Regions from separate parts of the Niveispirillum sp. GW835-FHT14G11 genome, predicted to be linked through region 1. Evidence: predicted binding sites of a transcription regulator. Region 1 holds the regulator's gene; each other region holds the start of a gene.
What was found. Region 1 encodes PhoB, which activates phosphate uptake and scavenging genes when phosphate is short. Its sites were predicted from a motif close to TNTCATAAAACTGTCA; they were not measured.

Region 1 (7,854 bases):
CGGCGGTGTCAGACCTGATGCCGCCGGTTTGCCGTGCAACCGGATCCCCCTGACAGCGGCGGATTAAAACCTATGTCAGTCACTTTGACCGTTGCCGTCCTGTTGTTCCTGTCGCTGGCTGGATTCTGGCTGGGACGCAACAGGGCCGTGGCAATTGCCGGCGGGCGCATCGCCAATCTGCACTCCGTCCCCAGTTATTATGGTTCCTACATGGCGCTCTGGGCCGGTCTTCCGGCCCTGGTGCTGATCCTGGCCTGGGTGGCGTTGCGTGGCGCCGTCATGGACTGGATCGTGCTGTCGTCGATGTCGCCGGAACAGCTGGAGGCCTGGGCGCGCGTCATGCTGGCGCCGGCCGAGCTGGAGACGCTGCTGACCTCCATCGCCGATGGCGCCTCTGCCCTGACCCAGACGCACCGCCAGTTGCTGCTGATCAATGTCGGCAATCTGGCCATCGGGCAGGCGCAATATGTGAATCCGGCCGTCATCGACGCCATCCAGCCGGCGGCGTCGCATATGACGCAGCTGCGCGGCCTGTCGGACTGGACCCTGTTCGGTGCCGTCGTGGCGCTGGCCGGCGGCGCCCTGGCCTACACCTGGTCGAAGATCAGCCCCGCTTTCCGGGCGCGCAACAATGTGGAACGCATCGTCACCACGCTGCTGGTGATCTGCTCCACCATCGCGGTGCTGACCACGGTTGGCATCGTGCTGTCGCTGCTGTTCGAAAGCATCCGGTTCTTCACCAAGGTGCCGATCACGGAGTTCCTGTTCGGCCTGCAATGGTCGCCGCAGACGGCGATGCGTGCCGACCAGGCGGGCTCGTCCGGGGCCTTCGGTGCCATTCCACTGTTCACCGGCACGCTGCTGATCGCCACCATCGCCATGCTGGTGGCGGCCCCGGTCGGCCTGATGTCAGCCATCTACCTGTCCGAATACGCCCCCCGGCGGGTGCGCGGCCTGGTGAAGCCGGTACTGGAGATCCTGGCCGGCGTGCCCACCGTGGTCTATGGTTTCTTCGCCATCCTGACCGTGGCGCCGTTCATCCGCGACCTGGGCGCCTTCTTCGGCATCCCCATCTCCTCGCAGAGCGCGCTGGCCGCCGGCATCGTGATGGGCGTGATGATCGTGCCCTTCGTCTCCTCCCTGGCCGACGACGTGATTAATGCCGTGCCGCAGTCGCTGCGCGACGGGTCCTACGGCCTGGGGGCGACCAAGTCGGAGACGATCAAACAGGTGGTGCTGCCCGCGGCCCTGCCCGGTGTCGTCGGTGCCTTGCTACTGGCCGTCAGCCGCGCCATCGGCGAGACGATGATCGTGGTGATGGCCGCCGGTCTGCAGGCCAGCCTGACGTTGAACCCGCTGGCCAGCGTCACCACCGTCACCGTGCAGATCAAGTCCATTCTGGTCGGCGACCAGGAGTTCGACAGTGCCAAGACGCTGTCGGTCTTCGCCCTGGGTCTGGTCCTGTTCCTGGTGACCCTGGCGCTGAACGTCGTCGCCCTCCGTATCGTCCAGAAATACCGGGAAAAATATGACTGAGATCGCAGAGCCGATGCAGGCAGCCCTCCCCGTGTCCTTCCACACTGGCGACATTGCAACCAGGCGACTGAAGGCGCGCTATGCCGCCGAACGACGCTTCCGCTTGTATGGCATCCTGGCGATCGTCTTCGCCTGCGCCATGCTGGTCATCCTCTTGTCCACCCTGCTGAAGGAAGGCACTTCGGCCTTCTTCCAGACGGAAGTGAAGCTGGCCGTTAGCATCGATGCCAGCGTCATCGATCCGCAGGGCACCGGCAACCCGGCCGAATGGGATCGCGGTGCCTTCCAGACCCTGGTGAGCGAAGCCCTGTACAAGGAGTTCCCCGAGGTCACCGGCCGTATCGAGAAGCGCGACGTGCGCGGGCTGATCAGCCCGGTGGCTGGCGTGCGCCTTGGCAAGATGCTGGATAAGGACCCGGCCCTGGTCGGCCAGACGGTGGAGATCTGGCTGCCGGCCTCGGACGGCATCAACCAGATCATGAAGGGCGGCATCGACCGTGATCTGCCGGAGGTGCAGCGGCCGATCAACGACAAGCAACTGGTCTGGTTCGATACGCTGGAACAGCGCGGCGACGTGCGGACGGCCTTCAACACCACCTTCTTCACGGCCAGCGACAGCAACTATCCCGAACTGGCGGGTCTGCTGGGGGCGGCCGTCGGTACCTTGCTGACCATGGCGGTGACCCTGTTCACGGCCCTGCCCATCGGTGTCGCGGCGGCGGTCTATCTGGAAGAGTTCGCGCCGAAGAACCGCTTCACCGAGATCATCGAGGTCAATATCAACAATCTGGCGGCCGTGCCCTCCATCGTGTTCGGTCTCCTGGGTCTGGCGGTGTTCCTGAACTTCTTCGGCATGCCGCGCTCGGCCCCGCTGGTCGGCGGCCTGGTGCTGGGCCTGCTGGTGCTGCCCACCATCATCATCGCCAGCCGCGCGTCGCTGAAGGGCGTTCCGCCCTCAATCCGGGAGGCGGCGCTGGGCATGGGCGCGTCGAAGCTTCAGGCCGTGTTGCACCATGTGCTGCCGCTGGCCATGCCGGGCATCATGACCGGCACCATCATCGGCATGGCCCATGCCGTGGGTGAGACGGCACCGCTGCTGATGATCGGCATGAACGCCTTCATCACCTCGGCCCCGGACAGCCTGCTGGACAGCTCGTCCGTCATGCCCGTGCAGATCTTCATGTGGTCGGACAAGCCAGAGCGCGGCTTCGTCGAACTGACCTCGGCCGCCATCCTCGTGCTGCTGGCCTTCCTGATCATGATGAACGGCGCCGCCATCTGGCTGCGCAAGAAATTCGAACGTCGGTGGTAAGAATGGACAGCATGACCTTGAACAAGCCCGTGCAAGCCGCCTCCACCCAGACGGTGAAGGTGTCAGCCCGCGACGTGAAGGTGTATTACGGCGCCAAGCGCGCCCTGCACGGCGTCAATGTCGATATCTACCGCAACGAGGTGCTGGCCATGATCGGCCCCTCGGGCTGTGGCAAATCGACCTTCCTGCGGACCCTGAACCGCATGAACGACACGATCGACATCTGCCGCGTCGAAGGCCAGATCCTGCTGGATGGTCAGGACATCTATGATCCGAAGCTGGACGTGGTGCAGCTGCGCGCCCGGGTCGGGATGGTGTTCCAGAAGCCGAACCCGTTCCCGAAATCGATCTATGAGAATGTCACCTACGGACCCAAGTTGCACGGCCTGGCCACCCGCAAGGACGAGTTCGACGCAATCGTCGAGACCTCGCTGAAGCGCGCCGGCCTGTGGAACGAGGTGAAGGACCGCCTGCAGGAGCCGGGTACCGGCCTGTCGGGTGGTCAGCAGCAGCGCCTGTGCATCGCCCGCGCCGTGGCCGTCAGCCCGGAAGTGATCCTGATGGACGAGCCCTGCTCGGCCCTGGACCCCATCGCCACCGCGCATATCGAAGAGCTGATCGACGAGTTGCGCGAAAGCTTCACCATCGCCATCGTCACCCACAACATGCAGCAGGCCGCCCGCGTCTCCCAGCGCACGGCCTTCTTCCACCTGGGCGACCTGGTGGAAGTGGGCGACACGGAAGAGATTTTCACCAACCCGCGTGACGAGCGCACCCAGGGCTATATCACCGGTCGGTATGGCTGATGCCTATCACCGCAGGTCAGGGCTCGCTCCGCTCGACCTGACCTGCGGGTGATCGCCGACCCGCCCCACAATCCGAGGACCCACGTCCATGTCGCCGACCGAACATACCGTCAAGTCCTTCGAGGCGGAATTGCAGCGCCTGTCCAACCAGATCGCCCAGATGGGCGGCGTGGTGGAGGCGCAGGTGGAAGCGGCCGTGCAGGCCGTGGGCCGCCGCGATGTTGAGGGCGCCACCAAAGTCATGCAGGGCGACGCCCGGCTGGACGAGTTCGAGCGCCAGATCGAACATGATGCCATCCGCATGCTGGCGCTGCGTGCACCGGTGGGCGTCGATCTGCGCGAGGTGCTGGCCGCCCTGAAGATCTCCGCCGATCTGGAACGCACGGGCGATTATGCCGCCAATATCGCCAAGCGCTCCATCGCGCTGGCCCAGCTGCCGGTCATGCGCCCCGCCGGGACCATCCCGCGCATGGGCCGCCTGGTGCAGGAGATGCTGAAGGATGTGCTGGATGCCTATATCGACCGCGATGTCGACAAGGCCGTGGCCGCCTGGCACCGGGACGAGGAGCTGGACGATCTCTATACCAGCCTGTTCCGCGAGGTTCTGACCTATATGATGGAAGACCCGCGCAACATCACGCCCTGCACGCACCTGCTGTTCATCGCCAAGAACCTGGAACGCGCCGGCGACCATGCCACCAACATTGCCGAGACGGTGCATTTCCTGGTCAAGGGCCAGCCGCTGACCGGTGCCCGTCCCAAGGGCGATAATTCCAGCTTCACCATCATCGAACCGGCCGAGGGCGAGGGCTGATCGCCCCCGCCCGCAACCGCCTAGCCCCCAGGGATACCGATGAACGCCGCCTTGAAGCCGCTGATCCTGGTTGTCGAAGACGAAGCCGATCTCGTCACTCTTTTGACCTACAATCTGGAGCGTGAAGGGTTCCGGGTCATCACCGCCGGTGACGGGGAAGAAGCGCTGCTACAGGCCGACGAGCGCAGCCCGCACCTGATCCTGCTGGACTGGATGCTGCCGCTGATGAGCGGGCTGGAGGTCTGCCGCCAGCTGCGCCGCAATCCCAAGACCCGCGAGACCCCGGTCATCATGCTGACGGCGCGGGGCGAGGAGGCGGACAAGGTGCGTGGCCTGAACAGCGGTGCCGACGATTACCTGTCCAAGCCGTTCAGCCCCACCGAACTGGTGGCCCGCATCCGCGCCGTACTGCGCCGCGCCTCGCCGGGTCTGGCGGAGGAACTGCTGCGCTTTTCCGACATCTCCATGGATCTGGCCGCCCACCGCGTGCGCCGAGGCGGCCGCGACATCCATCTGGGACCCAAGGAATTCGCCCTGCTGCGCCATTTCATGCAGCATCCCGGCCGGGTGTTCTCGCGCGAGCAGCTGCTGGACATCGTCTGGGGCCACGATGTCTATGTCGAGCTGCGGACGGTCGACGTGCATATCCGCCGCCTGCGCAAGGCGCTGAACGAGACGGAAGAGCAGGACGTGATCCGCACCGTCCGGTCGGCGGGATACGCGCTGGATACCAAGACGACGATGTGAGTGTTGGGGAGCGTTGAAACAATAACGGGCGCTGCCGTTGGCCGCGCCCGTTATTGTTTCGCAGATAAGCCCTGTTTCGTCATCCCGGCGAAAGCCGGGACCCAGGGGCCAGGCACCCGACCTGTCGGCAGCTTCGATCGACGCAGCGTCGAGGTTTGTCTTGTGGCCCCTGCGTCCCGGCTTTCGCTGGGATGACGGGGAGAGCATTACGAGCGGATATCACCCCAACTGCCGGCGCAGATGGTTCAGCACGTCGGTGCGGGTCAGCAGGCCCAGGAACAGAGTGCCGTCCATGATGATGGCCACCATGTTGCGGTCGAACAGGGCGCGCAGATCGGCCATGGTCGCCGTGACGGGCAGGGTTTCCAGCCGGTTGACCATGGCCGTATAGACCTTGTCGCGGAACCGGGCCGGGTCCTTTTCGACATGCAGCAGCAGGTCGCTTTCATCCAGGATGCCGATCACCCGCTCCCCCTCCATCACGGGCAACTGCGATACGTCGCTGATCCGCATGCGCTTGTACGCCGTCAGCAGCGTGTCCTCCGGCCCGACGGTGACCACCTGGCCCTTGTCGAAGCGGCGGGTCATCAGGTCGCGCAGGTCGTTGTGCCGGTCGCGCGGGGTGAAGCCGTGATCTTCCATCCAGGCGTCATTGAACATCTTCGACAGGTATTTGTTGCCCGTATCGCAGACGAAGGTGACGACGCGCTTCTTCGTGGTCTGGGCGCGGCAATATTTCAAGGCGGCGGCGAACAGGGTGCCCGACGACGACCCGGCCAGGATGCCCTCCCGCCGCAGCAGGTCGCGCGCGGCGTTCAGGCTTTCGGTATCGGTGACGTAATAGGCGGCCTTGGCGTACTGGAGATCGCAGATGGGCGGCACGAAATCCTCACCCACCCCTTCCACCACCCAGGAACCGGGCTCGTCATGCGTGCCCTTGTTCACCAGATCGGCGATGATGGAGCCGGCGGGATCGCCGATCACCATTTCCGTCTTGGGGCTGGCCTTGGCGAAGAAGGCACCCAGGCCGGTGAAGGTGCCGCCGGACCCGATGCCGGAGACCACCGCATCGATATCGCCATCCATCTGTGCGAACATTTCCGGCCCCGTCCATTCCTCATGCGCGCGGGGATTGGCCGGGTTGGCGAACTGGTTGACATAGAAGCTGCCGGGGATCTCATTCGACAGGCGCTCGGCAATGTCCTGGTAATAGGCGGGGTGCCCCTTTCCCACGTCCGACCGGGTGATATGGATCTGCGCACCCAGGGCACGGAGATTGTTGATCTTCTCCGTCGCCATCTTGTCGGGGATGACCAGGATCAGGCGATAGCCCTTGGCGGCGCAGACCAGGGCCAAGCCCAGGCCGGTATTGCCGGCCGTCGCCTCGATCACGGTGCCGCCGGGGGCCAGCGTGCCATCGGCCTCCGCCGCCTCGATCATCTTCAGCGCGATGCGGTCCTTGATGGAGCCGCCGGGATTCTGGTTCTCCAGCTTCAGATACAGCTCGCACGGGCCGGTATCGAAACGGGTGATGCGGACGATCGGGGTGTTGCCGATCATGGACAGGATGGCAGGCGCCGAAGCGGGCGTCGCGGACATGGGTATCCCCCCTGGGGCAATTGATTTTGCCACCAGGGAACCGCATCCTGGATTTCCCCGCAAGGGCTTGTGGAATTACGACATCAAGCTGCGGCGCGGGCGCCCGCAACGCACGATTCCGGCGCAAACGGCCGCCCATCCGCAGCGATCAAACCCGCCTGGAAAAGCTGTTCGACATTGTCGGCCAGATTCTGCGCGCAGGCCGGGCGATCCCAGCCTTCCAGCCAGTTCTGTTCCAGGAAGGCGAGGATGGCCGGCTGGCCCAACTCCACCTCCCACAGGATGCCCAGAAGCGAGGCCAGCGCCTCTTCCCGGATCTGGGCCTGCTGGTCCACGGCGATGGCGCTGTTGGCCTCGTTGACGCGGCCCGATTCCGGGCCGGCACCCAGGCCGAAATCGATCAGCCCGCGCCGTTCCGGCGGGGCGACCAGCCAATGCGCCACCTCATGGATCAGCACATAGGCTTCCGACCGGGTGCGGATGGCCCGACCATCATAGGAGAAGGCATCCTGCGGCGCCTCGTCGATCACGCCGATGCCGAAGGCGCGGGCCAGATCGACGGCCGCTGCGCGGTGTTCTTCCGTGTCCACGCCAAGTGCCACCAGATCGCGCGTGGCGGCGATACGGGCCAGCACCTTGGCCGTCAGGCTGCCGGGCGCCAAGTTCGCGGCCACGCTGTTCAGCGCCTGGGGCAGGGTTTCATCGGGGATGGTCGTCAGCTGCATGGGCGGGGAGGATAGCCGGTACCGGCCCGGCGTGAAGTGCCAAACCGTCGCGTCGGCTTATCCCCTGGCGCAGAGGTGGCGGGCGCATCATTGCGCCAGCAAAGCAAGGATATAGTCCTTGGCCGCATCGGCATTGCGGGCCCGCAGCGCGCCCCGCCGCCAGAGGTCGCACAGCCCGTGCACCTCCCCCCAAGCCCGCATCACCCGGTCGCGCAGCGCGATGCTGAAGCCGGGCGGGTCGTCGGGCTGGCGGAAGGCGCGTGCGGCCAGCCGCGTCACCTTGGCGACCGAGGGTGCCAGGGTCGGTTGGGTCAG
Region 2 (7,854 bases), on a different contig from region 1:
TGCCCTTGGCCGCCACCTTGCGGAACTGCCGGTCCTCCGCCACTTCCCAATCGACGGGGATGATGTCGCTGGACATGCCATAGAAGGGGTCCAGCGGCCGGGGCGCCAGCCGCGTCCAGATCACGAAACCATCCGGCCAGGGCTCGCCCGAGGCCACGCCCAACTGGAACGGATAATCGATGAAATTGACGGCGCCGAAGGCCAAACGGGGGGCCACCGGGATCGCCAATGCCGTCACCGCCAGGGCGCCGGCCCCGCGCAGCAATTGGCGGCGGGACAAGGCAAGCGTGGACGGCAGGACGGATTTCATCAAGGACGACCCATGGAAAACACCCCGTCCAGGCCGCCGCCACGGCGGGCCGGTCAGACAGCGCATGTGCAAAGGGGGACGAGCCGGCCGGCCGGTTTCGTCACTTCTGCTTGTGACAGAGGTCGGGGCGGATTTGCAAGTGTCCGATGCGTTGCAACATGACGAGGAGGGGGGCAGGGCGGTGGCACGCCCGCCACCGCCGCCAGCCCGCTTACACCCCGATCACGCCCCCGCCCTTCTTGGTGATGGCCACCACCGACGGGCGGGCCGGCATATTGTCCTTGAAGTCGGGCCAGCGGGTGCCGGGATCGGCGAAGGTGCCCTGCTTGTTGTGGGACTTGGTGAACTGATCCACCGCATCCGATCCCGGATGCTGGACGGAGATGAACAGGCTCTGGTCGTCGGGCGTGAAGCTGGGGCCGGTCAGTTCCGCCCCCACCGGCACGCGGAAGAACAGCCGTGCGGTACCGCGCATCGGCCCTTCGGTCTCTACCGCCCAGATGCCGTCCGACGAACCGGACGTCCATTGCCATTTGGCCCCCTGGTCGGTGCCCACCCACAGGCGGCCCGTGCTGTCGAAGGCGCAATTGTCGGGGCAGGAGAACCAGCCATTCTCCGTCGTCGCCTTGTTGAAGCTGGCGCCGGTCTTGGGATCGGCCGGGTTGCCGGCCTTGACCAGGATTTCCCATTTGAACTTAGGTGCAGCATGGTCGCCGCCGGGCGGGTGCATCTCCACGATATGGCCCCAACTGTTGGCCGGGCGCGGATTGGCTGCGTTTGGCTTGGACTGGGATGCATGATGGGGCAGGTCGGGCAGCCGGTCGTCATTGTTGGTCAGCATGACATAGACCAGGCCGGTCTTGGGATTGACCTCGATATCCTCCGGCCGGTCCATGCGCGTCGCTCCCAGCAGGGTGGCGGCGATGCGGGCGGAGATGACGACGTCGCCCTGGTCCTTGAAACCGTTGGCCGCCGTCAGCGGCCCCTGGCCATGGACCAGCGGCAGCCAGCTGACCGTGCCATCGGCATCGAACCGCGCCACGGACAAGGTACCCTCGTCCAGCAGCTTCATGTTGGCCTTGCGGTCGGCCGGGTTGTACGTGCCCTTGGAGATGAAGCGGTACACATGCTCGAACCGCTGGTCGTCGCCCATATAGACGACGGCGCGGCCATCCTTGTTCAGGGTGACGCCAGCACCTTCATGCTTGAACCGGCCCAGCGCCGTCAGCTTGCGCGGCGTGCTGGTCGGGTCATAGGGGTCGATCTCCACGATCCAGCCATAGCGATTCGCGGCATAGATCTCCTTGTTGATATGGAACCTTTCATGGAACCGGCCCCACTGGTACCAGGGCGACGGCACCGTCATGCGGTCGTAATTGCGCTGTTCGGGATGGGACTGGTCGATCGTGCCCATGAAATAGCCGTCGATATTCTCCTCCCCCGACAGGACCGTGCCCCAGGGGGTGACGCCACCGGCGCAATTGTTCAGCATGCCGATGATTGTGCGGCCTTCAGGATCATCCTTGGTCTTCATCCGCGCATGACCGGCGGCGGGACCGGTCACGGCCATCCTGGTGTTCAGGGCGTTGATGCGACGGTTGAATTTGCCGCCCTTTACATAGGCCCATTTGCCATTGGCGCCGCGCTTGACCTCCACGATGGTGCCGCTATGGGCCGCCATCTCGATATCCACCATCTCCTTGGTGACGGCTTCGGGTGGGTACCGGTCCTGGCCCTCGGGCACCAGGCCCGGGAACATCATCTCGGCTTGCGTATATTCATGGTTCACCCACAGCAGGCCGTGGTCGGCATTCTTCGATCCCTGGGGCAGCGGGTAGAAGGCGGTGAAGTCGTTATTGTAGCCGAACTGCTTCAGCTGGGCCTCGGCCGTCTGCTTCAACGGGTCGAATTCCGGGCTGTCGGCGAACAAAGGGTCACCCCAGCGGATCAGCACGTCGGCGTCATAGCCGGGCGCCACATGGTGCTTGGCATCGACGCCCCGGGCCAGTTCCTCGAACTTGAAGCCGAATCCGGTCTGGCCGCCGGCGGCCTGGGCGTGGGCCTCCCCCGTCAGGAACGGGGCCGGGATGGCGGGGGCGAAGGCGGCGATGGCGCTGGTACCCAGCATGCCGCGCAGGATGTCGCGCCTTCCCAGCCGCTGCTGCACCACTTCGCCGAAAGTCGGCTCGGTTTCCGGCGAGGAGCCCGTGTCCTGGATGGCCTCGAACTCTTCTTGGGTCAGGAATCGATTGTCGGCCATGGGCGGGGGCTCCAGTGCAATGGTGATGGGACTTGTCCGGTTCATACGCTCCGGATGCTACAGTTATTTGACAGCTGCAAGCCATACCGGCACGGCGGCGATGTGACACAGCCGACAGATTCCGCATCGCAGGCAAGGGAAGGGGGCTTTGTCACCTTGCCGTGCGCCTGCGAACTGGCTAGCTTCACAGGCTGGTATGATTGCTGGGACCCTTTCCCGGTGGTGCCCTGAAGCAGGGGGGCCGCCACGGGCCCGCTGTTCGGAACGGAGCCGATGAAGTTTACCCGTCGTGCCGCCTGTGCGGCCCTTGCCCTGTTCATGTCCACCGCCGCGACCTTTGCCCCGGCCTTGGGATTCGAACCCGCCATCGTCTTCGACATGGGGGGCCGCTTCGACAAGTCCTTCAATGAAGGCGCCAATAACGGGGCGGAGAAGTTCAAGAAGGATACCGGCGTCAATTTCCGCTGGTTCGAGGTGACGAACGAGGCGCAGCGCGAGCAGTTCCTGCGCCGGCTGGCCAGCCGCAATGCCGACATCATCGTCTCCGTCGGTTTCTCCATGGCGCCGTCGGTGGAGAAGGTGGCCAAGGAGTTCCCGAATGTCCGTTTCACCCTGATCGACGGCAATGTCGACCTGCCCAATGTGCAGTCGATCGAGTTTGCCGAGCATGAGGGTTCCTATCTGGTCGGTGTGCTGGCGGCGCTGGCCAGCAAGACCGGCACCGTCGGCTTTGTCGGCGGCATGGACATCCCGCTGATCCGCCGCTTCGCCTGTGGCTATGAGCAGGGCGTGAAGGCCACCAATGCCAAGGCGAATGTCGTCGCCAACATGGCCGGCAGCACGCCTGCCGCCTGGGCCGACCCCACCCGGGGCAGCGAGCTGGCCAAGAGCCAGTTCGACCGCGGGGCCGACGTGATCTTCGCCGCCGCCGGCCAGACCGGCATGGGCGTGCTGCAGGCGGCATCGGATGCCGGCAAGCTGTCCATCGGTGTGGACAGCAACCAGAACCACCTGTTCCCCGGCAAGGTCCTGACCAGCATGGTCAAGCGCGTGGATGTCGCCGCCTATGAGGCGTTCAAGACCGCGCAGGACGGCACCTGGAAGGCCGGCCATCGCCGCCTGGGCCTGAAGGAGGACGGCGTGGGCTGGGCCTTCGACGACAATAACAAGGCGCTGATCACGCCCGCCATGCAGGCGGCTGTGGACAAGGCCACGGCGGAGATCAAGGCCGGCACCCGTGTCGTCGCCAATTATGACGACGCCAAGGGCTGCAAATACTGATCGCCTTGTTCCGATCTCCGCGTTTGAGCAGGTACCATGTCGGCCGCCCATAACATTGTTTCCCCCGCCTGGGCGGTCGAGCTTGTCGGCATCGACAAGCGATTCGGCCCCGTCCATGCCAATCGCGACGTGACGCTGCGTTTCGCGCCGGCCAGCATCCATGGGCTGGTGGGCGAGAACGGGGCCGGCAAGTCGACCCTGATGAGCATCCTGTACGGCTTCTACGAGGCCGATGCGGGCGACATCCTGGTGCGCGGCAAACAGGTCGCCATCCGCACGCCGCAGGATGCGATCAAGCTGGGCATCGGCATGGTCCACCAGCATTTCATGCTGGTGGAGACCTTCACGGTGCTGGAGAATCTGCTGCTGGGTCATGAGGGCGGGCCCGTGCTGGGCCCGGCCATGGAGCGGGCCAGGGCAGAAGTGCGGGAACTGGAGCGGCAGTTCGGCCTGGAAGTGCCGCTGGACGCCCTGGTCTGCGACCTGCCCGTGGGCGTGCAGCAGCGGGTGGAGATCCTGAAGGCGCTGTATCGCGGGGCGGAGGTGCTGATTCTGGACGAGCCGACGGCCGTGCTGTCGCCGCCGGAGGTGGAGCAGCTGTTCCGCATCCTGGAACGGCTGCGCCAGCAGGGCCGCACCGTCCTGCTGATCACCCACAAGCTGAAAGAGATCATGGCCATCACCGACCGCGTGTCGGTGCTGCGCCGGGGGCAGGTGGTGGCGGAATTCGTCACCGCCGACACCGACCGTCAGGCCCTGGCCGATGCCATGGTGGGCCGCAAGACCTCGCTTTTAGTGGATAAGGCGCCGGCCAGTCCGGGTGCGGTGCTGCTGTCGGCGCAGCATGTGAACGTGGTCGACGGGCGCGGGGTCACCACCTTGAAGGATGCCTGCCTGAGCGTGCGGGCCGGCGAGATCGTGGGTATCGCCGGCGTGGCCGGCAACGGCCAGTCGGAATTACTGGAAGTGCTGTCCGGCATGTCCCGTTTCGAAAGCGGAATGATCACGCTGAAGGGCGGGGAGATCGGCCCGTCGGCCAAATATGACGCGGCCGAGGCGCGTCGGCGCGGTCTGGCGCATGTGCCGGAAGACCGGTTGAAGCTGGCCGTGATCAAGGAATTCCCGGCGCATGAGAGCGCCATCCTGGGCTATCACCAGGACAAGGCGCTGTCCAGGGGCTGGCGACTGGATTGGAAGCGAGCGATTGCCAAGACCGTTTCGTTGATGGAACGGTTTGATGTGCGCCCGGCCGACCCGCATCTGCGCACCTCCCTGTTCTCCGGCGGCAACCAGCAGAAGCTGGTGATGGCGCGGGAGATGGAGCGCGAGCCCGATATATTGCTGGTGGGCCAGCCGACTCGCGGCGTGGATATCGGCGCCATCGCCTTCATCCACCGCCAGCTGGTTGGCCTGCGCGACCGGGGCCGGGCCATCCTGCTGGTCTCGGCCGAGCTGGACGAGATCCTGGCCCTGTCCGACCGCATCCTGGTGATGTGCGACGGGGAAATCGTGGGCGAGCTGTCGGCGGAAGAGGCAACCGAAGGCCGGATCGGCACGATGATGGCGGGCATCAAGGACGCACCCGCCACGGAAGTTGTTGCTGAAGGGGTGTCGGCATGAGTGCGGGCGGTTCCGACAATCTTCCCTGGTGGGTGACGGGCCTGCTGCTGCCGGTGATCAATGTCGCCCTGGCGCTGCTGGTCTCCGCCCTGGTCATCCTGGCCATCGGCGAGGACCCGGTCGGGGCGCTGGGCACCATGCTGCGCGGTGCCGTCGGCACGGGGGAGGGCATCGGCTATACGCTTTATTACGCCACCAGCCTGATCTTCACGGCCCTGGCCGTGGCCATCGCCTTCCATGGCGGGCTGTTCAATATCGGCGGCGAGGGCCAGGCCTATATTGGCGGGCTGGGCGTTGGGCTGGTCTGCCTGGCCCTGCCCGGCTGGCCCTGGTGGGCGGCCCTGCCGCTGTCGGTGCTGGGCGGGGCGGCGTTCGGGGCGCTGTGGGCGGCGATTCCGGGCTGGCTGCAGGCCTATCGCGGCAGCCACATCGTCATCACCACCATCATGTTCAATTTCATCGCGTCGTCGCTGATGGTCTATTTGATGGTCAATGTGCTGATCAAGCCGGGCCAGATGTCGCCGGAGAGCGAGGCGTTCAGCGCGTCGATGTTCCTGCCGATGATGGCCGACATGATGGCCGCCATCGGGGTGGAGATGGATAGCTCGCCCTTGAACTTCTCCCTGTTCCTGGCGCTGCTGGCCTGTGCGGCCGTCTGGGCCTTCATCTGGCACACGCGCTGGGGCTTCGCGCTGCGTGCCACGGGGGCGAACGAGAATGCCGCCCTTTATGCCGGCATCGACCCGAAGAGGATCATCGTCGTCACCATGGCCCTGTCGGGTGCCTTGGCCGGTCTGCTGGGCGTGAACGAGCTGCACGGGGTGCAGCACCGGTTGATGTTGAATTTCCCGGCCGGGCTGGGCTTCACCGGCATCGCCGTGGCGCTGATGGGCCGCAACCATCCGGCCGGCATCATCCCCGCCGCCATCCTGTTCGGCGCGCTGTATCAGGGCGGCACCGAGCTGGTGTTCGATTATCCCAATATCAGCCGGGAGCTGGTGGTGGTGATCCAGGGCGTGGTGATCCTGTTCGCCGGTGCCTTGGAACATATGTTCCGCCCGGCGCTGGTGCGCCTGTTCACCCGCCGCCCGACAGCGGCAGCCAAGCCGGCGGGGGCCTGAGCCATGGATACGCTTCTGGGCCTCCTGTCGCTGCTGGACAGCACATTCCGCCTGGCCACGCCGCTGCTGCTGGCAGCATTGGCCGGCTTCTATTCCGAACGCGCCGGTGTGGTGGATATCGGGCTGGAGGGCAAGATGCTGGTGGCGGCCTTCGCGTCGGCCGCCGCCGCTGCCATTTACGGTTCCGCCTGGGTCGGGCTGGGGGCCGGCATCCTGGCCTCGCTGACCCTGGCCCTGCTGCACGGTTTCGCCTGCATCACGCATAAGGGCAATCAGGTCGTCTCCGGCGTGGCGCTGAACATCGTGGCCCTGGGCCTGACGGCGGTGCTGGGCAATGCCTGGTTCCAGATGGGGGGCCGCACGCCCAACCTGCCGGCCGATGCCAGGTTCGGGGAGATCACGCTGCCGCTGGCGGAAGCTTTGCGCGGCGTGCCCGTGATCGGCCCGCTCTATTACGAGCTGATCAGCGGCCATAATATCCTGGTCTATCTGGCGCTTTCCATCGTGCCGCTGACCTGGTGGATCGCCTATCGCACCCGTTTCGGCCTGCGCCTGCGCGCGGTGGGGGAGAATCCGGCGGCCGTGGACACGGCCGGCATCTCGGTCACGGCCCTGCGCTATCAGGCGGTGCTGATCGCGGGTGTGCTCTGCGGCATCGCCGGCAGTTACCTGTCCACCGCGCAGGGTGCGGGGTTCCAGACAAACATGACGGCCGGCAAGGGCTTCCTGGCCCTGGCCGCCTTGATCCTGGGCAAGTGGAAGCCGGTGCCGACCCTGTTCGCCTGTCTGGCTTTCGCCTTTGCCGATGCCCTGCAGACACGGTTGCAGGGCGTGTCCCTACCCGGCATCGGCGAGGTGCCGGTGCAGCTGATCGAGGCGCTGCCCTATCTGCTGACGGTCCTGCTGCTGGCCGGCTTTGTCGGCAAGGCCGTGCCGCCCAAGGCCAGTGGCCGGCCCTATGTGAAGGACCGGTGAGGGGGCGCCTTCTCTGCCGTCATCCGCGGGAAAGCGAGACCTCTGCGAAAGTCTGCGCTGTGAGGGCTCCACAATATCTACCGTCACCCCGGCGGAGGCCGGGGCCCATTTCGTAGAGCGAAGCGCTTATCATCTGGGCCCCGGCCTCCGCCCGGGTGACGGTAGAGAGAGTGGCACCGACGGTGCCCAAGAGTTTCGCCGGGGTGACGGTGGATATTGGTGGGGCCCCGGCAGCCCAAACGTCACCCGCCCCCCGACCATCGCCCCCCCTGACGCCGGCCCCCGAA
Region 3 (7,854 bases), on a different contig from region 1:
CATGGGTCTCGACATGCATCACTGCTTCCCGATATGGGCGACCGTGGCGATTTCCACCAGCGCGTCCGGCTTCACCAGCCCGCACTGGATGCAATAGCGCGCAGGCTTGTCGCCGGGAAAATACTCAGCATAGACCTTGTTGACCGCCTGATAATTGGCCCAGTCGGTGATGAAGATATGGTTCATGGTCACATCCTCCATCGTGCCGCCCGCCGTTTCGATCACCGACTTGATAGTCTCCAGCACATGGCGCGTCTGGGCCCCGGCATCGCCGACATGGACCACGTCATTATTCTTGTCGAACGGCAGGGTGCCGGAGACATAGACGATGCCATCGGCCAGCGTGCCGGGCGAATAGGGGGCGATGGGCTTCTGCGTGCCCACCGGAACGATGATCTGCTTGGGCATATTTGCTGCTCCTGTTCTGATTGCTATCCGACGATTGGTGCCGCCTGTGAGATCACGCCGCAGAAATCATCCACGGTCGCCACCCAGCCGAAGAATTTCTCGACATTATAGACCGTGGCCTGCTGAATGAAGTCGGGGCCGAGATGGTGGGTTGCGTCCTCCAGCATCACCCCGAAATATTCCAGGTGGAAGGCGTCGCGCAGCGAGCTTTCCACGCAGACATTGGTGGCAATGCCCACGAACACCAGATTGCGGATGCCGCGCGCCCGCAGGATGCTGTCCATCTGCGTGTTGAAGAACCCGCTATAGCGGGTCTTCGGCACCAGAATGTCGCCGGGTTTGGGCTGCAGCTCATCGACGATGGCATAGTCCCAGGTGCCCTTGGCCAGCAGCTTGCCCTGCAATTCCGGCCGCGCCCGCATGGTCTTCAGGGCGTTGGATTTATGCCAGTTGGGCGAGCCCGGTCCCCCGGCCTCCACATAGTCGGGGTCCCAGCCATTCTGGAAATAGACCACCAGCACCCCGGCGGCCCGTGCGGCATCCAGCGTGCGCTTGATATTGGCGATGGTACCCTTGGCGCCCGCTATATCGAACCCGGCCAGATCGACATAACCGCCTTCCGTCGAATAGGCGTTCTGCATATCGACGACGACGACGGCGGTTTCCGACGGCTTCAGGCTGATCGGTTCCGGCCGTGCCGGCAGGGTGACGGATTTCGACCGTTCCGGCGGGGGAGTGTAGCCGGCCGTGCTCATACGGCGGCCTTGATATGCTGGCGACACTTCATCAGCGGCTGGATGCGGGTACCGAAATCCTCCACCCCCTTGACGAAATCATCGAAGGTCAGCAGCACGCCGCCCGTCCCCGGCACCGTCGGCACCTCGTCCAGCAGTCTTGCCACTGTCTCGTAAGACCCGACGATTGTGCCCATATTGATGTTCACCGCCGACACCGGATCGGCCATCTGCCGCACATTGGTGTCGGCCCCTGACTTGGTGTCGGCCGCCCCCTGCACGCCCAGCCAGGCGATGGCTTCCTGATCGGCGCCGGCCTTATAGTGCTCCCACTTGGCCCGTGCCGCCTCGTCCGTCTCGTCGGCGATGACCATGAACAGGACATAGGAGGACACCTCGCGTCCCGTCTTCTCTGCCGCCGCCCGCATGCGCTCCACCGTGGGGGCGAAGGCGGTGGGGGTGTTCACGCCCATGCCGAAGCAGAAATTATAGTCGGCATATTGCGCGGAAAAGGCCATGCCGGCATTGGATGACCCGGCACAGATCAGCTTGACCGGCGCCTGCGGTCGCGGCGACAGGCGGCAATCCTCCATCTGGAAATACTTGCCCTTCAGGTCGCTATGCCCCGTCGCCCATAGTTCGCGCAGGATGGTGGCATATTCCGCCAGATAGTCGTAGCGGTTGGCGAAATGCTCGTCCCCCGGCCACATGCCCATCTGCGAATATTCCGGCCGCTGCCAGCCGGTGACCAGGTTAACGCCGAAACGGCCATGGGAGATGCTGTCGATGGTGGCAGCCATGCGGGCCACGATGGCCGGCGGCATGACCAGGGTCGCGGCGGTGGCGTAGATCTTGATGCGGCTGGTCACGGCGGCCAGCCCCGACATCAGGGTGAAGCTTTCCAGGTTATGGTCCCAAAACTCGGTCTTGCCCCCGAAGCCGCGCAGCTTGATCATCGACAGCACGAAGTCCAGCCCGTGCTTTTCCGCTGACAGCGTGATCTGCTTGTTCAGATCGAAGCTGGGCTTGTACTGCGGCGCGTTCTCCGACAGCAGCCAACCATTATTCCCGATGGGAATGAAAACACCGACTTCCATCCTGCCTCCCCTGAAAGGTGACCTGGTCGAAACCTGGGAAAGCGGGACTGCATCGCAGGTTTCGTGCCAGAAGACCGATAATCGCGGAAATCAAGGAAACCTCGACCTGATGCTTGGCCGATCAAAGAACAGGCTACGCTCGTGAAACAGTCATTGCCAGCAAAAGCAGCGGATTGCATGGAAAGCGGGCAGAGATTCTCAATCCTCCCACTTCACCGCCAGCTTCTGGAAGATGTCCACCAATCCTGGCTCGCTGATCAGCACCACGGCTTCGGCCGGCGACAGCCAGCGGCGCTCGCGTTGGGTGCGCTCCGGCCAATCGGGCAGTTCCGCCGTGACCTCCAGCGTATAGACGCTGACATCGCAGGTGACGCAGCTGCCATCATCCAGGCGCTTGTCATATTCGTATGATCCGACGGGCTTCTTCTTGACCTTACCGCGCACGCCCGCTTCCTCGAACGCCTCGGTTGCGGCCATGTCCTGCGGATCGACATTCTTCTTGGCCCAGCCCTTGGGGATGATCCAACGCCGCGTCTCACGCGAGGTGACCAGAAGGATCTGCGGGCCGGCCGGGGTCATACGATACGGCAGGGCCGCATACTGGATTTTACGCTCACTCATCGACTTAGACTACACCTCGCACGAACTGCCTGAACAGCCACCCGTTCATGAAGCCGACGGGTAATCTGTCAGATTGCTTTTGAAGCATGAATTTCCGGTAAAGATGGATGGGCGCATTTCATGACTGTTTTATGACATTAACATTACAATCCCGCGTCGATCAATGATACAGCAGGGCCCACGCTGCGGCGTCGCCGCCGTCAGCCCCCCATTGCGATAGCGTTGATCGGGATAGAAGATGTTGAGCCTGTTCCGGGCCATGATGCCCCGCGAAGAGCGGTTTTTCGACCATTTCACCAACCATGCCCGTCTGGTCCTGGTCGCCGCCGAAGCGCTGCGCGACCTGGTGCGCAATGGCGACCAGCTGGAGATGCGGTTCCAGCGCATCCACCAGGCCGAAAACGACGCCGACAAGATCACCAAGGAGATCCAGGCGGCCGTCCATCGTTCCTTCATCGTGCCCTTCGACCGGTCCGACATCCAGGATCTGGCCAAGCGCATGGACGACATCATCGACCTGATCCAGGACGTGGCCCGTCACATGACGGAAGCCGGCCCCATGGAATATACGGCCGAGATGCACGCCCTGTCCGATCTGATCGTGCGGGCATCCGCCATCCTGCCGGAATGCCTGCCCAAGCTGCGCGACATTCCCCGCCATGTCACGGAAATGACTCGTATGACGCGGGAACTGTCGGAGCTGGAGAGCGACAGCGACCGCATCCTGCGGGCCGGCAAGGCGCGGCTGCGGCAGGAAAGCGGCGGTCTGGATGCCCCCATCACCTATCGCCAGGCGCTGATCCGCGAGATCCTGGAACTGATGGAAGCCGTGCTGGACGCGGGCGAGGATGTCGCCGACATCATCGACAGCATCATCGTCGACAACGTCTGATCCGGCGCCCCGCCCCATGGAACTGATCTCCCTGCCGATCCTGATCGGCCTGATCGCACTGGCTCTGGCGTTCGATTTCCTGAACGGCCTGCATGATGCGGCCAATTCCATCGCCACCGTCGTGTCCACGCGCGTGCTGTCGCCGCGCAATGCTGTGATCATGGCGGCCTTCTTCAACTTCATCGCCTTCGTGTTCTTCGGCACCCATGTGGCCAACACCATCGGCAAGGGCATTGTCGATGCCAATGTCATTGACGCGCCGGTGATCTTCGCGGCGCTGATGGGGGCCATCTTCTGGAACCTCGTCACCTGGTGGGGCGGCATTCCGTCTTCCTCCTCCCACGCGCTGGTAGGCGGTCTGGTGGGGGCGGGCGTGGCCAAGGCCGGTGTCGATGTCGTGGGGTCGGGCCTGATCAAGACGGCGGTGGCCATCGTCATCTCGCCCACGGTTGGCTTCATCCTGGCCATCACCCTGATGGTCATCGTCTCCTGGAGCTTCCGCCGCTTTTCCCCCTTCAAGGTGGACAAGGTGTTCCGCAGCGTCCAGATCGTCTCCGCCTCGCTCTACAGCCTGGGCCATGGCGGCAATGACGCGCAGAAGACCATGGGCATCATCGCCGTGCTGCTGTTCAGCCAGGGCTATATGCAAGACGGGTTTCATGTGCCCTTCTGGGTGGTGATCTCGTGTCAGGCCTGCATGGGTGCCGGCACGCTGTTCGGCGGCTGGAAGATCGTGCGGACCATGGGGTCGCGCCTGACCGACCTGAAGCCGGTCCATGGCAGCTGTGCGGAGACGGCGGGCGCCATCACCCTGTTCACGGCGACCTATATGGGTGTGCCGGTCAGCACCACCCACACCATCACCGGTGCCATCGTCGGCGTCGGGTCGGCGCGGCGCGCGTCGTCGGTGCGCTGGGGCTTGGCCCAGGGCATCCTGGTGGCCTGGGTCCTGACCATGCCGGCGGCCGCTGCCGTGGGGGCCGGCTTCTACTGGTTGACGCAGGTTCTGTAAGCACGCCACCATGGCGGGGTGCGTCACCGGAGGTTGCCAATCGTCATGCGTCGTTTCCTCGCCCCGCTTTGCGCTCTGTTCTTCGCCACGCCCACCCTGGCTGCCGATCTGCCGCCGCTGCTGACCTACAAAGAACTGTCGGCGCGGCCCCGGGTGACGGGCGGACTGCGCATCGCCTATGGGGCGGCGGCGCAGCAGTTCGGCGAACTCTGGCTGCCCACGGGGAACGGGCCGCATCCGCTGGTCATCCTGGTTCATGGCGGCTGCTGGCTGGCCGAATATGCGGGCTTCGACCTGATGGGGCCCATGTCGGCGGCGCTGCGTGACCAGGGCATCGCCGTCTGGAATATCGAGTATCGCAAGCTGGGGGAAGCGGGCGGCGGCTATCCCGGCACGTTCCAGGACGTGGCGGCCGCGGTGGACCATGTCCGCACCCTGGCCGGCACCTATCCGCTTGACCTGACCCGCGTGGTGCTGTCGGGCCATTCGGCCGGCGGTCACCTGTCATTATGGGCAGCAGGGCGCGGCAGCCTGCCTACCGACAGCCCGTTGAAGACCCCTGACCCGCTGCCCGTTCGCGGCGTGGTGTCCCTGGCCGGCATCGTCGACCTGCGGGATTATCACGTGCGCGGACCCGACGCGTGTGGCGGGCCCGGCACCATCGACCGGCTGATCGGCAGCGCCGAACGCCAGGGCAACCCGTTCGTCGACACCTCCCCCGGCGAAGCGCCGGTGAAGGACCTGCCCCTGACGCTGGTGTCGGGCACCCGCGACGCCATCGTTCCGCCCAGCTTCGCCCAGCATTACGCGGCCAAGGCGGCGGGACCGGAGCTGCGCGAGCTGGAGATCGACGGGGCGGGGCATTTCGAACTGATCACGCCGCAATCCGATGCCTGGGCGGTGATCCAGGCCGACATCCGCGACCGGTTGCGGCGGTGACCTTTAGGATGTGTCAGTTTTAGACAGGATCTTCTGTCCCGCCTTCCCGGCGAAGGCCGGGACCCAGGGGCCAAGCGCCCGACTTATCGGCAGATTTGATAGACGCTGCGTATAGATTTGATCCTGTGGCCCCTGGGTCCCGGCCTTCGCCGGGAAGGCGGATAAAATGGTGATTCTATTTAAATCTGACAGACTCTAAAACCGTGTCGTTGCCGCCATCCGCCAAGCCCGGCCGGTCAGGGGCTCATACTCCCCATCGCCATTGACGTCCCACCCATAGCCGTCGAACAGGTTCTGTACCTGGGCGCGCAGGCTGACCTCCCGTCCCCACATATCCACGTCCCGCCGCAGGCCCAGATCGACCAGCGTATAATCCGGCGCATCGGCCAGATTGTCGCCGCGCGCCGTGGTCTTCGCCCGGTGGTCCACGGTCAGATCCACCGACAGCCCTGCCAGGAAGTCCGGCGCATAATCCAGGCTGGCCTGCCATTGCAGCTTTGTCTGCCCCACGGGCCGCCGCCCGATCAGGCCATCACGCACCTCCGGCCCCTGCACCACCGGGTCCAGCAGCACGGCCCCCAGTACGACCGACAGGCCGGGCGCCGGGTTGCCGGACAGCGACGCCTCCACCCCCCGGTGCCGCACCGTGCCCAGGAAGCCGTAGATACCGTCCGCATCCACCCCGTCATAGGGGCGGCGCACATCGAAGACGGAACTGGTCAGCACCATGGGCCCCAGCCCGACCCGTACCCCCAGCTCGCGCTGCGTGGTCTTCACCGCTGGCAGCACCGCGTTGCGGTTCACGGCGGTGATGGGGGCCGATCCGCTTTCCTCCAGCCCGCGCGAATAGCTGGCATAGGTGACCAGGCCATTGTCGAACCGCCAGGCCGCGACCGCGTTATAAAGCCAGGGGGCCGACGATCCATGCGCCCGGCCGCCGGCACCGGGCCGCGTCGTCTTCGCGTAATCGGCCTTCTGCAGCCCTGCACCCACATCCAGCCGCCCATCCCAGGACAGGTTATAGGCCAGGCCCAGCGTATATTGTTGCACCCGGTCCACATCCTGGGGCACGTCGAAATCCACATTGGGCCGCGTCACCGACGGAGGCGCATCCAGGGGCCAGGGGCCGTAATCGACCTCCACATCCCCGCCCTTGTGGCTTTTCTTGGACAGGCCGCGCCCGGCCAGGCTCAGCGTATGGCCGGCCTTGCCGTCCAGCCATTGATAGGCCAGCGACGCCTCCCCCGACAGGGCTTCATAGCGGGTGGCGGGCAGCAGGACATGCAGCATCCGTCCCTGCCGGTCCGGGTCCACCGCCATCAGGGCGAAGGCGTCATAGGGCAGCCGGTGCACCGACCGGAACAGCCCGGCCCGCGCCACCAGCCCCTCGGCCAGGCCCGCATCCAGGATCAGGCCCTGATTTTCCGTCTCATACGCCCAATCGGCCCACGGCAAAGAATGGTCCACATCCCGGTTCACGCGGGGCGGCAGATAGGGGCCACCCGGCAGATAGCTGGGCACCACTTCGCTGTCATGCATGCGGTCCCAGTCGGCAAAGGCCGTGATCTCCACATCCTCCCCCAGCTTCAGGCGCGGCACCAGGCCCGCCGACCAGCCGCGATAATCCCCGCCAAAGCCACCATTATGATCCGGACTGCCCGCGACCCCGGCCGAGAGCCGGAACCGCGCGTCGCTGGAGACATAGCCCGTGTCCAGTTCCATAAAGGGCGATCTGAACGGATCGATGCCCAGCGTCAGTTCCGCCCCGGTCGCATCCGGATCGCGCAAGGCCAGATCGGCGATGCCCGATGGGGCCGGGAACAGCAGGCCGACGGTATTCAGGCCCACCCGGATGCTGGACGCTTCCACCACCCGGTCGGAAAGCTCACCCTGCTGGGAGATATAGAGCCCCTGCAGCCGGATATTGCCCGCGCTGTCGGGACTGAATCCGCGAACATTGCCTTCATCATAAAGCCCGATGGACTCAGTGCCGACGCGCAGGCCGAAGGCATCGACGGCGTTGCGCACGACATTATCATCGCCGGCATTCTGCGCCGCCGCCAGGGGCGCGCAGGTCAGCAGCACCGCAGCCGACAGGGCCGGGACGCGCCGGAAAGTCATCGTTGAGGGCATGGGATCGCTGCCTGTTCT

Region 2: a site for PhoB is predicted at 2,628-2,643, ahead of AC1Q7F_RS19420 (PhoX family protein). Genes of this name have one in related genera too.
Region 3: a site for PhoB is predicted at 2,982-2,997, ahead of AC1Q7F_RS03725 (DUF47 domain-containing protein). Genes of this name have one in related genera too.

What each region holds. Positions count from the first base shown of each region.
Region 1 is NZ_JBXAFZ010000001.1:585,361-593,214, forward strand. It holds gene pstC (phosphate ABC transporter permease subunit PstC) at 73-1,536, shown strand; gene pstA (phosphate ABC transporter permease PstA) at 1,529-2,848, shown strand; gene pstB (phosphate ABC transporter ATP-binding protein PstB) at 2,851-3,654, shown strand; gene phoU (phosphate signaling complex protein PhoU) at 3,743-4,468, shown strand; gene phoB (phosphate regulon transcriptional regulator PhoB) at 4,508-5,215, shown strand; gene AC1Q7F_RS02910 (pyridoxal-phosphate dependent enzyme) at 5,435-6,814, opposite strand; gene AC1Q7F_RS02915 (elongation factor P hydroxylase) at 6,898-7,539, opposite strand; gene AC1Q7F_RS02920 (TetR/AcrR family transcriptional regulator) at 7,627-7,854, opposite strand, start outside.
Region 2 is NZ_JBXAFZ010000010.1:203,374-211,227, reverse strand. It holds gene AC1Q7F_RS19425 (alkaline phosphatase D family protein) at 1-310, opposite strand, end outside; gene AC1Q7F_RS19420 (PhoX family protein) at 522-2,570, opposite strand; gene AC1Q7F_RS19415 (BMP family lipoprotein) at 2,844-3,851, shown strand; gene AC1Q7F_RS19410 (ABC transporter ATP-binding protein) at 3,888-5,471, shown strand; gene AC1Q7F_RS19405 (ABC transporter permease) at 5,468-6,592, shown strand; gene AC1Q7F_RS19400 (ABC transporter permease) at 6,596-7,567, shown strand.
Region 3 is NZ_JBXAFZ010000002.1:19,258-27,111, forward strand. It holds gene rutD (pyrimidine utilization protein D) at 1-19, opposite strand, end outside; gene rutC (pyrimidine utilization protein C) at 19-408, opposite strand; gene rutB (pyrimidine utilization protein B) at 432-1,163, opposite strand; gene rutA (pyrimidine utilization protein A) at 1,160-2,239, opposite strand; gene AC1Q7F_RS03720 (NUDIX hydrolase) at 2,438-2,860, opposite strand; gene AC1Q7F_RS03725 (DUF47 domain-containing protein) at 3,099-3,752, shown strand; gene AC1Q7F_RS03730 (inorganic phosphate transporter) at 3,769-4,764, shown strand; gene AC1Q7F_RS03735 (alpha/beta hydrolase) at 4,810-5,703, shown strand; gene AC1Q7F_RS03740 (TonB-dependent receptor domain-containing protein) at 5,899-7,836, opposite strand.